Regions from separate parts of the Marinobacter sp. es.048 genome, predicted to be linked through region 2. Evidence: predicted binding sites of a transcription regulator. Region 2 holds the regulator's gene; the other holds the start of a gene.
The links. The regulator LexA, encoded in region 2, represses DNA repair genes until DNA is damaged. The targets are predictions, from matches to a motif close to CTGTNTNNNNANACAG.

Region 1 (7,622 bases), on a different contig from region 2:
CCTTCCTTAACGCCCATATCGAGGACTTCGGCCATGTGGTAAATGCCCTTACCGTACATGATCTGGAACTCGGCCTGCTTGAACGGCGGTGACACCTTGTTCTTGACCACTTTCACGCGGGTCTCGTTACCAACCACTTCATCACCGTCTTTCACAGCACCGATGCGGCGGATATCAAGGCGAACAGAGGAGTAGAATTTCAGCGCGTTACCACCGGTCGTAGTTTCGGGCGAGCCAAACATAACGCCGATTTTCATACGGATCTGGTTGATGAAAATCATCAGGCAGTTGGCGTGTTTGACGTTACCGGTCAGCTTACGAAGCGCCTGGGACATCAGTCGCGCCTGCAGACCGACGTGGCTGTCGCCCATTTCACCCTCAATTTCCGCTTTCGGCGTCAGGGCGGCAACCGAGTCGACGATGATGACGTCAACCGCATTTGACCGAACCAGCATGTCGGCGATTTCCAGGGCCTGCTCACCGGTATCCGGCTGGGACACCAGAAGGTCGTCCACATTGACGCCCAGCTTCTCGGCGTAAACCGGATCAAGCGCGTGCTCGGCATCCACGAATGCGCAGGTTTTGCCGGCTTTTTGTGCTTCGGCAATCACCTGCAGGGTGAGCGTCGTCTTACCGGAACTTTCCGGACCGTAGATTTCGCAAATTCGACCATAAGGAAGACCGCCAATACCCAGGGCAACGTCCAGGCCGAGGGAACCGGTGGAGACCGCAGGAATGGCTTCGCGGGGCTGATCGCCCATTTTCATGACGGCGCCCTTGCCGAACTGGCGCTCAATCTGCCCAAGTGCTGCGCTCAATGCTTTCTTGCGGTTGTCTTCCATCAGTGCAAACCCTCTGTCGCCTGGCCGCCATCCTCAGGAAAAGGCTGGCAGCGAAATAGTGAATCGGGAATCCGTACAGCTCAAACAGTCAATTCCCTGTATATTTGAACAGTATTAAAACATAACCCGCAGAGGAGACCAACCCCTCCGGATGTGAAAGCCGTCAGACTTCGCCGACAAAATCGTTAACCTCTTGAAGGGCAAAGAGAACGGCTTGCCGACGAACCTGATCGCGATCGCCATCAAAGTGTTTTACCACCGCCACAGTGGAGGCCGGACTGCTACCCCAGGCAAACCAGACGGTGCCCACAGGCTTGTCTTTGTTGCCACCGCCGGGCCCTGCCACACCACTGATCGCAACGGCAACGTCAGCATCTGTTGCCACCAGGGCACCGGCAACCATTTCCCGTACCACCGGTTCGCTGACCGCACCGTGTTCATCCAGCGATTTCCGGGTTACGCCCAGAAGCCCCTGCTTGGCCTCATTGCTGTATGTGACCAGGCCACCCAGTACATAAACCGAGGAGCCGGCACGATCGGTCAGTACCTTGGCAACCCAGCCGCCGGTGCAGCTCTCCGCCGTAGCAACGGTACGGCCGGTTCTCAGCAGTCGTTCACCAAGGCGATTGCCTGCCTCTTCCAATTCCTGATCACTGGCCAGCATAATGACCTCCTTCGTTTCATCACGGCGGTTATTTTCTTACAATTCACGCCTTCATCCAAAGCAAGGCTACCCGGACCCGTTCATGTCAGCAGCTCAGACCGATCTTTCCAAGCACACCCCAATGATGCAGCAGTACCTGAAGATCAAGGGTCAGCACCCCAACGAACTGGTGTTCTACCGCATGGGGGATTTCTACGAGCTTTTTTACGAAGACGCCAAGAAAGCAGCCGAGCTGATGGACATCACCCTTACGGCCCGGGGCCAGTCCGGGGGCAACCCGATCCCCATGGCAGGCATCCCCTATCACTCATCTGAGGGCTACATTGCCCGGCTGGTTCGGGCAGGTCAATCCATCGCCATCTGCGAGCAGATTGGCGACCCTGCCACCAGCAAGGGACCGGTTGACCGCCAGGTGGTCCGGATTGTCACACCGGGCACCCTGAGTGACGACGCCTATCTGGAGGATCGCCGTGACAATCTGCTGGTGGCTATCTATAACCACCGGGAGCAGTTCGGTTTTGCCTCGCTCGATATTTCAAGCGGGCGTTTTGCCGTGTCCGAGCTGGAAAACCTGGAAGCCCTGCAAGGGGAGCTCCAGCGGGTACGCCCGGCGGAAATTCTGATCAGCGAGGATTTTCCTTACCAGGAAGTTCTGGAGGGCTTTACCGGAATAAGGCGCCAGGGTCCCTGGCTGTTCGAGTCCGATACCGCACGCCGTGTGATCACCCAACAGCTGCAGGTGAGGGACCTGACCGGTTTCGGCTGCGAGGACCTCAATCTGGCCGTCTGTGCCGCCGGCTGTCTGCTGCAGTACGCAAAGGAAACCCAGCGCACCGCCCTGCCCCACATTCGCAAATTGACCCGTGAACGGCGCGATGAAGCGGTGATTCTGGATGCCGCCAGCCGCCGCAACCTGGAAATCGACACCAACCTGATGGGTGGCCACCAGTACACCCTGGCCTGGGTGATGGACCGCACCGCTACCTCCATGGGAGGCCGGGAACTTCGGCGTTGGCTGAATCGCCCCCTGCGGGATGTGGACATTGTCCGCCAGCGTCAGCAGGCAGTGTCCGCGCTTCTGGACGGGTTTCACTACGAACCGGTACACGACCTTCTGAAAACCGTTGGCGACATTGAGCGGGTACTGGCACGAGTCGCCCTTCGGTCAGCGCGCCCGAGAGACCTGGCACGGCTTCGGGATGCTTTCCAGGCCCTGCCAGACCTCCAGGAAACACTGAAACCTGTCAATTCCCACCATATCGTCAAGCTGGCGACCACCATTGGCGAATACCCGGAACTGGCGGATCTGCTGGAGCGCTCCATTATCGACAACCCTCCGGTGGTGATCCGTGAGGGCGGTGTAATCCGGGAAGGCTTCGACGAGGAACTGGACGAGCTGCGCAATATCAGCGAGAACGCCGGCCAGTATCTGCTGGATGTGGAAACCCGGGAGCGGGACCGCACAGGTATCAGCACTCTGAAGGTCGGATACAACCGGGTGCACGGTTATTACATCGAAATCAGCCGGGCCCAGTCCGACCAGGCGCCGGTGGACTACATTCGCCGGCAGACCCTGAAAAACGCCGAGCGATTCATTACGCCAGAACTGAAAGAATTCGAAGACAAGGCCCTGAGCGCCAAGAGCCGAGCCTTGGCCAGGGAAAAAGGCCTGTACGATGAGGTACTGGAAACAGTGGCCGAACAACTGGCACCACTGCAGGATGCCGCGCAGGCTCTTGCCGAACTGGATGTGCTGAGCAATTTCGCCGAGCGGGCCACCTCCTTGCGCTTTTCGGCGCCGGAATTCAGCGAATCTCCGGGCTGCGATATCGAGGAAGGCCGCCACCCGGTGGTTGAACAATTGCTCGATGAGCCTTTCGTACCCAATGATCTGTTGATGGATACCCAGCGCCGCATGCTGGTGATCACCGGCCCGAACATGGGCGGTAAGTCTACCTACATGCGCCAGGCCGCGCTGATTGCATTGCTCGCCTACACCGGCAGCTTCGTTCCCGCCAACCGCGCGGTGATCGGCCCGGTAGACCGGATTTTCACCCGGATGGGCTCCTCGGATGACATTGCCGGCGGGCGGTCAACCTTCATGGTGGAAATGACCGAAACCGCCAACATCCTGCACAACGCCACAGAGCACAGCCTGGTATTGATGGACGAGGTGGGTCGCGGCACAAGCACCTTTGACGGCCTGTCCCTGGCCTGGGCCACAGCCGAACACCTGGCCCGGGAAATCCGCTGCTACACCCTGTTTGCCACCCACTATTTCGAGCTGACTCAACTGGCCGATGAGCTGCAGCATGCCGTTAACGTGCACCTCACGGCCACCGAGCACGACGACAGCATCGTGTTCCTGCACAACGTGCACGATGGCCCGGCAAGCCAGAGCTACGGGCTTCAGGTGGCCAAGCTGGCAGGCGTGCCCCAGGATGTGATCCGTAACGCCAAAACCCAGCTTTCCCATTTGGAAGGCAGTGCCTCGCCAGCGGCTCCGGCAGCTCCAACTGGTGAACAGAGCACTGAGACGCCCCGGGCCAAACCGGCCACTCAGGTTAACGAACCCGTCTACCAGGGCGATATGTTCGCAAGCCTTGAACCCAGCGCCGTGGAAGAGGCCCTTAAAGAGATGGACCTCGACGGACTTACCCCCAGGGATGCCATGAACCAGCTTTACGAGCTGAAGGCGCTGATGAAGAAATAGCTTAGAATTGATCTGTGTAATAAGGTTATAGCAGTCGAACGCTTGCGGCTGTGCGGGTCGCTCCCTACAATATCGCGCACTAAAATATAACGGCGGCGCCAGACGGCGCTCCTGATGAGACTGACCACCACTGGACCAGGGATCTGACTATGGCGTTTATCGTTACTGATAACTGCATCAAGTGTAAATACACAGACTGCGTGGAAGTCTGTCCGGTAGACTGCTTCTACGAAGGACCGAACTTTCTGGTAATCGACCCGGACGAATGCATCGACTGCGCCCTGTGCGAGCCTGAGTGTCCGGCCGAAGCCATCTTTTCTGAAGACGAACTGCCTGCCGATCAGGTCCAGTTTGTGGAGTTGAATGCCGAGCTGGCCGCGAAATGGCCGAACATCACCGAAAAGAAAGATCCGCTGCCAGACGCTGAAGAGTGGGATGGCAAACCTAACAAGCTTCAGTATCTGGAAAAGTAAGCGTCCGGAACTGGAATAAAAAGGGAAGCCACGGCTTCCCTTTTTCTTTGTCTGAATGTTTTTATCGAGTCAGTTACTGGCCAGCTTGGCGCCCATGGCCACGAAAAACCCACCGGTCAGGCCGTTCAGCATCCGCTTCATCTTGGCGTTCATGCCAAGGCTCCGGAAGGTGACCACCACCCACGCAAGACCGCACTGCCAGAGCATGGCCAGCAGAAAATGCACGCCGGCCAACATCAGAGACTGTTGAAAGGCGTTACCGGCCGGATCCACAAACTGTGGCAGCAACGCCATATAAAACAGGGCGGTTTTTGGATTCAGAACATTGGACAAGAGTCCCTCGCGGAACGACGCCACAATGGGGACCTTCCAGCGAACAACCTTTTCCTCTTTTGCCTCAGGTGTATCGCCACGGCGAAGGGCCTGGCGCAACGAACCGATGCCGAGCCAGACCAGGTAACAGGCGCCCGCCCACTTCAGAGCAAAGAATGCCCAGGCAGTTTCCACCAACAGAAGAGAAATACCCAAAGCCGAGAGCGTGGCATGAATGAACAGCCCGCTGCAGATGCCGACGCTGGTGACACAACCATCCCGCAAACCACCCCGCCCGGTATTACGCATCACAAGCAGGGTATCAACACCCGGCGTAATGGTAAGCAAGGTAATGGCAACCAGATAGGCCCAGAACAGGTCCGAGATCAAAATCATCCCCTTTCAAACTCTTCAACGAAACTTTCCAGAAGAGCCCGACCCGCGTCGAAAATTCAGGCCTCTTGCTGGAGAATCTTGCGCGCGGCGGCGGATTTATAGAATGGTGCAAGCCGCCGGCGAATCAGTGCCTCAACATAGCCCTCTTCACGCAATACGTCTATAACCGGAATTGCGTAGGCATCAATCTCCGCCATGACGACTTCACGGCTTACCCCCATATCGCCCAGCAGGTCCGTGAGCGGCCGTTCGCCATATTTTACAAACAGATGGGAAACCACTGCCCGGGCACAGTTCTCGAAGTATCCAGTCTTGCGAAACTGCAGCCAGAACTCATATCCGAGCACCACAAATTCCTGCAGTTCCACGTCGCCGAGGCCCTCGCGCAGTTCCGCAATAGTGCGACCTTCCAGCGAAACCCAGGCGGCCATAACGCTGTCCCGCAGCTCGTCGTCAGACAGGGCACTGTGCAGGAACTGCTCACTGCGGCTGATCAAACCGGGCAGGCTGTCAGACAGCCAGGCCTTCAGGCGCCGCTCCAAGGTTTCATCCAGCCCCGGCACGGCCCTGTTGGCCATGCGCTTGCCGAACTTCATCATTGAACCAACGCCCGGTACAGACTTGGCGACCAGATTGTCCTCGTAGAGGTAGTTCATCAGGCCGTGGTAAACCACATTGGACACCAGCTCCTGATAAACCGGGTGCGCCATAATTTCACTGATCACCCGCTCCCGCTGCTGTCGGAGTTCCAGAGCTTCCTCCAGAAAGCCGGTGGCCTGTTCGCGGTTAATGATCTCACCCAGTGTGGTTTGCGACTGCACGTCGGCATTGAGCACCTCGGTCGCCATTTCCGCCGCCAGCTCCGGAATGCCTGCGTCCAGCTCCATATCCATTACGATGCGCTGGATAACGCCCATCACCTGCTCTTCCGAAGTGACCCGGTTCAGGGTTATCTCACCGGCATAGCCCCATAGCTCATCCAGCTCCTGCTCGAGAAACCTGCGCAGCTTTGCACCCTTGAGCGAGGCCAGTTCATGTTTCACGTGCTGTTCCAGCAGCTGGTTGGCGAGATCCGCTTTGCCTTTGGTCATGGCGTCAGTTGTCCTGTTGTTGAAATGAAACACGCTGACCAGAGGCTAACATGAAGTACAGGCTGGAAGGTTTGCCAAAACTACAGGTGAAGGGATGCGGCCGGGCCAGTCCGGTTCAGCCGCGAACTCTATGGGGGAATTACTGAAAATCGTTGAAGCTGTGCAGTTCCGCGGCCAGGGCCAGGCAGAGACTGCCCGGGCCGACATAAATACTGCTGGTGATGCCCATCTGGGATAGCAGAAGTTCCACACCGTTACGCTCGCAAGCATCCCGCAGGCGATTGAGCCCGGGCAAATCCTCGATTTCGGTCCAGGTCAGGCCACAGGAGAGACTGACATAAGGGGTCAGAAGCCCGGCTTCCACGCGGGCAGTGGCATAGTTCATCACCTTTTCCACGGCCACATCGAAACTGCGGGTTTTGGCCGCAGGCTGGCCTTCAGCGCCCTGTCCGAAAATGACCGGTGTAATGTTCAGTGCTTTACCAAGAAAGGCCACCAGCGCCGACACACTCTTGTCACCACGACGCCGTGCCCGCTCACGTATGTAGTGCAGATCTCTCGGAATCACGCAGGTGTAGATCTTGTCGCTAAAGGTTTCGACCTCATGGCGCAGAGCATTTTTGGAGACCTTCTGGTCGATCAGCTTGAGGGTGTGAGCGGCCAGCAGGCCCTGTCCGGCAAAGATCTGCTTGCTGTCGATCACCCGCATGAAAAACCGGCCGTCGCGACCAGCGGCTTCCCGGGTACCCTCATAATTCGCCAGGACACTGTTCATAGCCTCAGTGGCGTTCTGGAAAATCAGGCTTCGGTTTTTCGTGACCGTCTCACAGATAGCAACATCAAACTGGGTAACGATCTTCTCCATGAACAGGTCGTGGATCTGTTCAGCGGTGAAGGCGCGGGTCTCAGCCTGGTGCCCTTTCTGTAACAGACCGCTCTGGTAAAACTCCTGGGTCCGAACCGGATCATGCTTGTCTACATAGGTCTGGCCATCGATTACAGCGGTTACCGGCAGGACGAACAGGTCGTGCTTGCGGCTGAACTCGTAGGGTAAATCGCACGCAGAATCGACGATCAAACCAACTCGCATGGTGGGCCTCCAGCTCCGGGCAGCTTCTCGACCGGAAGCCC
Region 2 (7,622 bases):
GGAACCCGGGATTGAAATCATACGCCGGGAAACCATCATCCAGCCCATCAATGTAATAACGCTCCGCCTTCAGGTCGTAGGTCATTTCTATGGTAGTCCAGAACACCGGCTCACTGTAATAGCTGATATTGTGGGCTTCGGACACGCGCCACAGGTTTCCGTCCGCATCGTATTCCTCGGAAGCCAGGATCTGCCAGCTGTCTTCATCCACATAGAAAACGCGCCGATCGTAAATATGGCTGATTCCGGTGCGGCGTTTCGCTTCGACCACCCACACCCGATGGAGCTCATAACGGGTCAGCTCCTGATTAATGTGGCCCGGACGAATCACATCATCGGCTTCGACCTCCGGCCCGTGCAGCTTGTAGGCGTTATAGGGCACGAACAGCTCTCGCTTACCTTTAAGCTCCCAGTCGTACTGGTTGGGCGCGCCGTTGTACATATCTTTCTGATCCACCGACCGCAATGACGATGAATTCGGCAGGTCGGTCTCATAAGCAAGGTTGGGCGACCTGCGGAGCCGGCGAGAGCCGGAATCATACCGCCAGGCCAGGCGCGGCGACCGCACCTGATCAAGGGTTTCGTGTACCAGTGTAATGGTGCCAGCCAGTGACGACGGTGAAATGGTGTCTGTCTTCAGGTAGAAAATCTTGTTATCGATTTCCGCCAACTCCGCGCCCTTCTTACTGTATGCAAAGTAATAGTCGTAATCATTGACCACCGGGTTGTAAGAACCATCCCTCTGAGGCGTTGCCGACGCACTGCGTAAGGAAATTTCTTCACCCCGGTAGCGAAGGATGTGGTTCCAGATCACCTCCAGGCCGTCCTTGGGGATCGGGAACGGGCTGGTCATGATGGTGTCCCGTACACCATTGCCATTGTCCAGCAACTGCGCTGTAAGGGCATTCTCACGGAACTTGTCATAGACATGCTCCGGAAACGCCGCCGTGCGGCGAGTCCGATACACAGGAATGAAAAAGTCAGGCCCATACTTTTCCAGCATGGCGATATGGCCATCCGAAAGTTTGTCGCGATAAAGGTCAAGATTCTCGGTGGTTATGACAAAAAGCGCCCCATCTTCCGGAAACGGATCAATTTCAATCTGACCCTTGCGCCAGCCCTCCGGAGGCGTGGTTAGACCTCCGATCCACTCGGGAATGCTGCCTGACCGGTTGCCAGCCCTCTCGGCGCCAACCGGAGTAAGATCACCACCCAGCCGCTCGGCTTCGGCGGTCGTGACTTTCGACAGAGTCTGTCCTGAAAAACCGAAAAAAATCAGGGCGACACCTGCAACGATGTGGCTTCGCATCCCTTACACCTCCAGAAGTTCTTGCTGTTGGGCAGCCGCAACGATCAGAAGTCGCTCAGCCGGGCGCCTTTTTGCCAAATTCAAACGTTCGTTTCAAGCGAATGTTTGTATTTTATTGTGAAACCGGCCTGCACAGACAGTTGAAGAAATTTGCCACCGAGAATGGTATAGTGGGCAATTAATTTTCCGGGATTACACCCGCGCTGGGGGATTGAAGGTATTCCATGGCCTCGCAATGGCATTCGCTGGTTTCGCAAAAACTCTTTCTCGCCCGCACTTTGCTGGGGCAACTGGATCAGCCAACGGTCGAGGGTGAAGGGCAATCCCCTAACGAAGCGGAACAGGCTTTGCGCCGGGAAGCAGCGATTCAAGGGGCAATTGAGCTGCTCCTCAGGTCCCGCAAATTATTGCTGGTGATGATTGCCAGGCTGTACCAGAGAAAATCAGAGGAACCTGCAACTCTGGACGAACTGGCCTCTATGATCGGAGCGGAACCGAATGAAATCGGTCGGCTGCGAGAGCTTGAAAAGCGTTCGGGTAGCTGGTGGAACCACATGGAACAATTGGAACGCTCGCAAAGCCGACCACCAGAGACCAAAAAAACCGTGAGCGCGGAGAACATTATTGCAGTGTCCGCCGATTCCGGCCCGGATCGATCCTCGGCCGCGTTACTGAAAACGCTGAGTGCCGTCAAACATTTTGCAGACGATCTGGAAGACCAGCACAGCGAGTGGTAAGCCAGTCGGGGCTCCGGTTATCCAGATCTTATTAACTTGAAGGTTTATTGAATGTCACCATCGTTTTTTGAAATCGTGCAACTGACCAATGGCGACTACGCCCTGCGCCGCATTGATGATGACAGTGCGCCACTGGTAAAAATCTCTTTTTCGGAAGAAGCCCGGGAAATGATGGAAGACCGGGACATGTCGGTTGCCAAAGCAATGATTGCAGCTGGCATTGAGGCCGTCGGCAATGTTGCCCACGATATCGACTGGGAAGATGACGAACTGGACGCCTCAGACGCCCAGCCCTCCTACACTCTTCATTGATCGATTAACGCTGCCTGAGAACAACGCCGTGGCTGTCTCCCTCGGCAGAGGCTTTTTGCAGAGATTCGAAGGCAGCGCGGCCCAGTTTACGGGTCCACATAACCACCGCATGACACGTGCCCGCACTGAGGGCCCGCTCGGCCAGCTCCTGGGCAGGGTAGTCGGGCGTTGAGCGAAGCACCAACAACTCGCCAGCCACGATCCCGTGCATTTTCTGCCACTTGCTAACCAATGCCTGAGGCGGATCAATCCAGGCCAGCCAACGCTTTTCCTGGTTCAGTTGGGTCAGCATGGGCAACAGCAGCTGGAAGTTTTCTACCTGGCCTTCCGGCAGAATGATTTCTGTTACATTGCCAGAGACCTTGGCCTCGTTGGTTTCCGGGGAACGTCGGGCGCGAATGACGGAACGTCGCTCGCGGGCGGCGGTTGCCGGCACTGAACAGGACAGAGCATTGGGATTGTAGGCCAGATTCTGATTAAAGCTCATTTGTTCCATAATTCACCCGTTATTCAAGCTATCTGAGGCTATCCGGACTGATCAGTGCAGATCAGAGCGGCGGATAACACCAACACCCAGACCCTCGATGAACAGTTCCTGTTCGGTCAGGTCCACTTCAATGGGTGCAAATTCTTCGTTCTCGGCAATCAGGTAGACTTTCGACCCTTCCTTTCGGAAACGTTTTACCGTGACCTCATCGCCGACCCGGGCAACGACCACCTGGCCATTGTGAACATCCTGGGTGCTGTGCACTGCCAGCAAATCGCCATCGAGAATGCCGATATCCTTCATGCTCATGCCCCGGACCCGCAGCAGATAATCTGCCGACGGCGAAAAGAATTCCGGCTGCAGGGTGCAGTGGTCCTCAATGTGCTCCTGAGCGAGGATCGGACTACCGGCAGCGACCTGGCCAATAACCGGTAACCCCAGGTCCTCTTCCGCCTCAGGCAAACGGATACCGCGGCTGGCTCCCGGCACCATTTCAATGGCACCCTTCCTTGCCAGAGCCCGAAGATGTTCCTCCGCAGCGTTGGCCGAACGGAAACCCAGCTCCGCTGCGATTTCAGCGCGAGTTGGCGGATAACCGGTCTCATCGACGTATCGGCGTATGATATCCAGTACCTGTGACTGCCTTGCCGTCAGCTTCATCAAGCTACTCCGCTATCTCGGGGCCGGGGTCAGAATTTCGTTTCCGGAAAGACCGCTCCGGGAGCCCTGTTTTTTTATACAGTAAACTGACTATATACAGTGTTTTATCCAGTGTAAAGCCAGGTCCCCGATTTTCTTGCATCCGCTTAATAATGAGGATCAACAACGGTGTGATATGGTTAGGGCACGATTTCTCACGAACCAGGGAGCACCATGACCCAAGTCAGTGCCTGCAGGATGCCTGACATCCTAGAGACGAACGAAGGGAAGGAACGCCGCGTTGGCGTCGAGATCGAACTGTCTGGTCTGGGTTACGACGAGCTGGTTACATTGGCAGCGAAGATGCTTGAGGGCACTCCAGAACTCAAATCACGGTATGTGACCACACTGCAGACGGCCCTGGGTGACTTCACGGTGGAGCTTGATTCCGATCCGATCAAGGATCTCGATCTGGCGGATGAGCGTCTCCCCGAATCCATCCGTGAACTGGGTGGACAGGCGATGGATGTGATCGACGCTGCCGCCGAGCGCGTGGTGCCCCTCGAGATCATAAGCCCGCCCCTGAAATTTTCCAGCGTCGACGTGATTGAAACCCTCGTAGAGAAGCTCAGGAGCGCCGGGGCACTCGGAAGCCGAGACGCCATCTATTTTGCGTTTGGCCTGCAGCTGAACCCCGAACTGCCTGACCTCAGCCCGGCGACACTGGTACGGTACTTTCAGGCATTCGCAGCTCTTTATGACTGGCTCAAGCACCGGCATCAACTGGATGTCAGCCGAAAATTCACCACCTATATCGAACCCTGGCACGGTCGCTACACCGAGCTTCTGATGGAAGACAACTACCAACCAAATCTCGGGGAGCTCATGGAGGATTACCTGGAGTTCAATCCCACCCGCAACCGTGCGCTTGACCTGCTTCCGCTGTTTGCGCATCTGGACAGGGAACGCCTGGAACGCCACGTTCAGGATCCAAGAATCAAAAGCCGGCCCACCCTGCATTATCGGTTGCCGGATTGCGATATCGACAATCCCGGCTGGCATTTCTCAACCGTGTGGAACGACTGGGTCGTGCTGGAGCAGCTGGCCAACAATCCCGACGATCTGGCCGACATGCGCAGGCTGTTTCGCGAGCGGCGGAAACTGAACCTTCACAACCTGACTCACAGCTGGCGGGAAACCACCAACGACTGGTTGGCCAAGAACGGGTATGTCTGAAGAGTCCAAAGAACAGGAACTTGAGGTTCCGGGCCTGACCATCGGCATCAGCGGCCCCACTCGCAAAAGCCTTGCCCACCGCCTTATCAGCCTTGGCCTGCGTCTGCACGGTGCCCGGACCCACTACATTCGGCCCGGGGCGCGGGTCGCCGTAGCCATGCTTGATGGCCTGGTGCTGTCAGGTGGCACCCACGTCCATCCGGAACGTTATGGTCAAGAGCCGCAGGTGACCGCAAACTATGACCGCAAGCGTGACGCAACCGATCAGTCGCTGCTTGAACAGGCTGAGGCCATTGGTATTCCGGTGCTCGGGATTTGTCGAGGTGCCCAGTTGATCAACGTTTTCCACGGCGGGTCCCTGTGCCAGAACGTGACTCCGCTGAGGGTCAATACCCGGCACCGTCCACTGTTATTACCCCTGCAAACCGTACGCCTGGTAACGCATAGCCGGCTTGAACAAGCCATGCGCTCTCCAGTCATCGGCGCCAACCGGATTCACAGCCAGGCCATCAAGCGCCTGGGCCGAAATCTGCGCGTGACCGCCGTGGACAATGATCTTTTTGTACAGGCTATTGAAAGCACCGGACGCCAGTGGCTGACGGGCATCCAGTGGCATCCTGAATACCTTCTCTACCATGGCGGACACCGACGCATCTTTGGCCAGTTCGTGGATGCCGCCCGCCGATACAAACTGGCGCGCCTGGAACCGGATTTCGGCGAAGCCTGACCCATCAACGGTTTCCAAAGGAGGCACTACCATGAAAGGACGGAACCGCAAGCTCCGTTTAAACCTTAAGCCGCGCTTTCTGTTTTCCCTGGCTTTCGCAGTGCCAACCCTGGCAATCGCGGGCGAAGTGACGCTCACAGGCGAAGGTAGTGTCCGATACGAGCCGGACAGTGCCAGACTCCAGTTTACCGCCAGTGCCGGGCACGAACTCCCCCAGAAGGCTACCGAACGCGTAAAGGCGCTGATGGAGCAGTGGCGGGAGGGGATTACCGAGTACCGGGATCAACTCAACGACTATTCAGACGCCACAGTGAACCTTTACACCCGAACCTTACCTGCACAGGAACGGGATGATGAGCCCCGCAAACAGGCCGTGGCTTCGCAGACCATCAGCTTCAGCATCAGTGACCTCAATCTGCTCAATCCCCTTCTCCAGCAGGCCCAGGCGGTGGGCCTGGATTACCATCTGGGCCCTCACCAGTTCTTCCACTCGGATGAGACCGGTATGGAGCAGGAAGCGCTTGCCAGAGCCATCGCAGACGCCCAGGCCCGGTGCCGATTCGTGGCCAGCCAGCTCGACCAGACCTGCGGTGATGTGGTCACCATCAACATTAATGGCGGACACCGCCCGGTGCCGATGATGATGGCCGAGGCCAAATCCATGTCGGATACCGTATCGCGCGTGGGTGAGCGGGAAATCCAGGCCTCAGTGAGTGCTACCTTCGAACTGGACTGAGCTCAGAAATCCCGGGTGTAGAAAATATCCAGGGAGGCCGCCAGCCCGCTGGCAGCCTCCAGATAGAAGTAGCGGCCGAGGTCGTAGCGAAGAGCGACGGTAGTGATTGGCTCGAAGATGCCAACCCCGTAGCGGACGCTCAGCTCGTCCGTCAGATAACCACTCGCTACCACCGACGTCTGCTCGCCGGCGCCTTCGGCTTCGAGGGTGAGCTGGCGAATGCCAAACTCCTCGCCAATCTGCCCGGTCACCTTGTTGGCCTGGGTCAGCCCCAGGGACAATGCCGCCCTGCTCATCTGCCCCTCATCACCTCGACTCTGGGGCGCTCTGCCCAGAATGACGTAGGAAAGCGCCTCCGTCTGCGGCATATCGGGGTTCGAGAACACTTCTGTCTGGGGCGATTGAACAGGTCCGGTCAAACGAATACCGGCAACAACAGTGTCCACGGTACGAACGGCCTCGATATCCAGATAGGGTTGGGTGAGATTGCCGACGAACAACAGCCTTGCCCGCCTGAGCTCTAGCTCCTGACCATAAGCCTCATACTGACCATTAACCAACTGAAGCGTGCCGCGAGTGTCCATGTCATTGCCAATCCGAAGAGAACCCTTCAGATCACCGGTCACGCCGAAGGCGGCAAACGTCACCCGGTCTTCCCCTACGACCACGGTCACATCCATGTTCAACGAACGGACCACCGGCTCTTCCCGTTCCACGCCGACAATGACCTCATCCTCCGATACCGACACAGCCTGCTCCGGCAAACCCTGTATCTCGATGTCGCCCCTTGGCACCCCGACCTGCCCGGTTACCTCCAGGGCTCCCTCACTGAAAACAATGGTCAGGTCCGGCTCCACCTCAAGCTGCGCATAGGGCTCCAGGTTGAATGGCACACGGCTCCCGGAAATCGTGATTTCTCCCCGGGGAGACTGTTGCCAGTCGATTTCGCCATCGACAACGGTCTGGCTTCGCGCATTGCTCTGAATCCTGCCACTAATCTGAGCCGAGTAGCCGGAGAACTGAAGGCTGGCGATCATCTCCTGGATCGGCAACGGCAGGCGGGGATCGGAAACCCGGCCATCCACGAGGTGCAGTTCGCCGGTCACAGCCGGTTTCATCAAAGGGCCGGAGAGCTGGCCCTGACCGTTAACGCGACCGGCAACTTCATCCAGCCCGGAAAGCAGTCCGGCGAAGGCAATATCCAGTCCTTCGAGACTGAAAGACCCCTCGACGTCGCGGTTCGCCGAGTTCGGATCAAGTTCCATATCCAGGGCAAAATCGCCAAGTTCCGGGCCGGAAAGACGGACCGCAAGATTGGCCTGGTTCGGCTTCAGGCCGACCTCGGTCGTCAGGGTTTCGTAGGTGAGCGATTCCCATTCCCCGTCCAACAGCAACTGGAATTGTCCTTCACCGGCGTCCAGGAAAACGCGTCCGTCCGG

Region 1: a site for LexA is predicted at 939-954, ahead of recA (recombinase RecA). Genes of this name have one in related genera too.

Annotation. Positions count from the first base shown of each region.
Region 1 covers NZ_FYFA01000002.1:868,769-876,390, forward strand. Annotated here, with positions in the region: gene recA (recombinase RecA) at 1-842, opposite strand, end outside; gene pncC (nicotinamide-nucleotide amidase) at 1,006-1,506, opposite strand; gene mutS (DNA mismatch repair protein MutS) at 1,589-4,219, shown strand; gene fdxA (ferredoxin FdxA) at 4,369-4,692, shown strand; gene CFT65_RS15035 (LysE family translocator) at 4,762-5,400, opposite strand; gene CFT65_RS15040 (hypothetical protein) at 5,457-6,491, opposite strand; gene CFT65_RS15045 (DegV family protein) at 6,631-7,581, opposite strand.
Region 2 covers NZ_FYFA01000001.1:1,968,220-1,975,841, reverse strand. Annotated here, with positions in the region: gene CFT65_RS09135 (DUF1329 domain-containing protein) at 1-1,309, opposite strand, end outside; gene CFT65_RS09130 (DUF6586 family protein) at 1,534-2,046, shown strand; gene CFT65_RS09125 (hypothetical protein) at 2,098-2,358, shown strand; gene CFT65_RS09120 (cell division inhibitor SulA) at 2,363-2,854, opposite strand; gene lexA (transcriptional repressor LexA) at 2,897-3,508, opposite strand; gene CFT65_RS09110 (amidoligase family protein) at 3,719-4,720, shown strand; gene CFT65_RS09105 (gamma-glutamyl-gamma-aminobutyrate hydrolase family protein) at 4,713-5,447, shown strand; gene CFT65_RS09100 (SIMPL domain-containing protein) at 5,479-6,183, shown strand; gene CFT65_RS09095 (translocation/assembly module TamB domain-containing protein) at 6,186-7,622, opposite strand, start outside.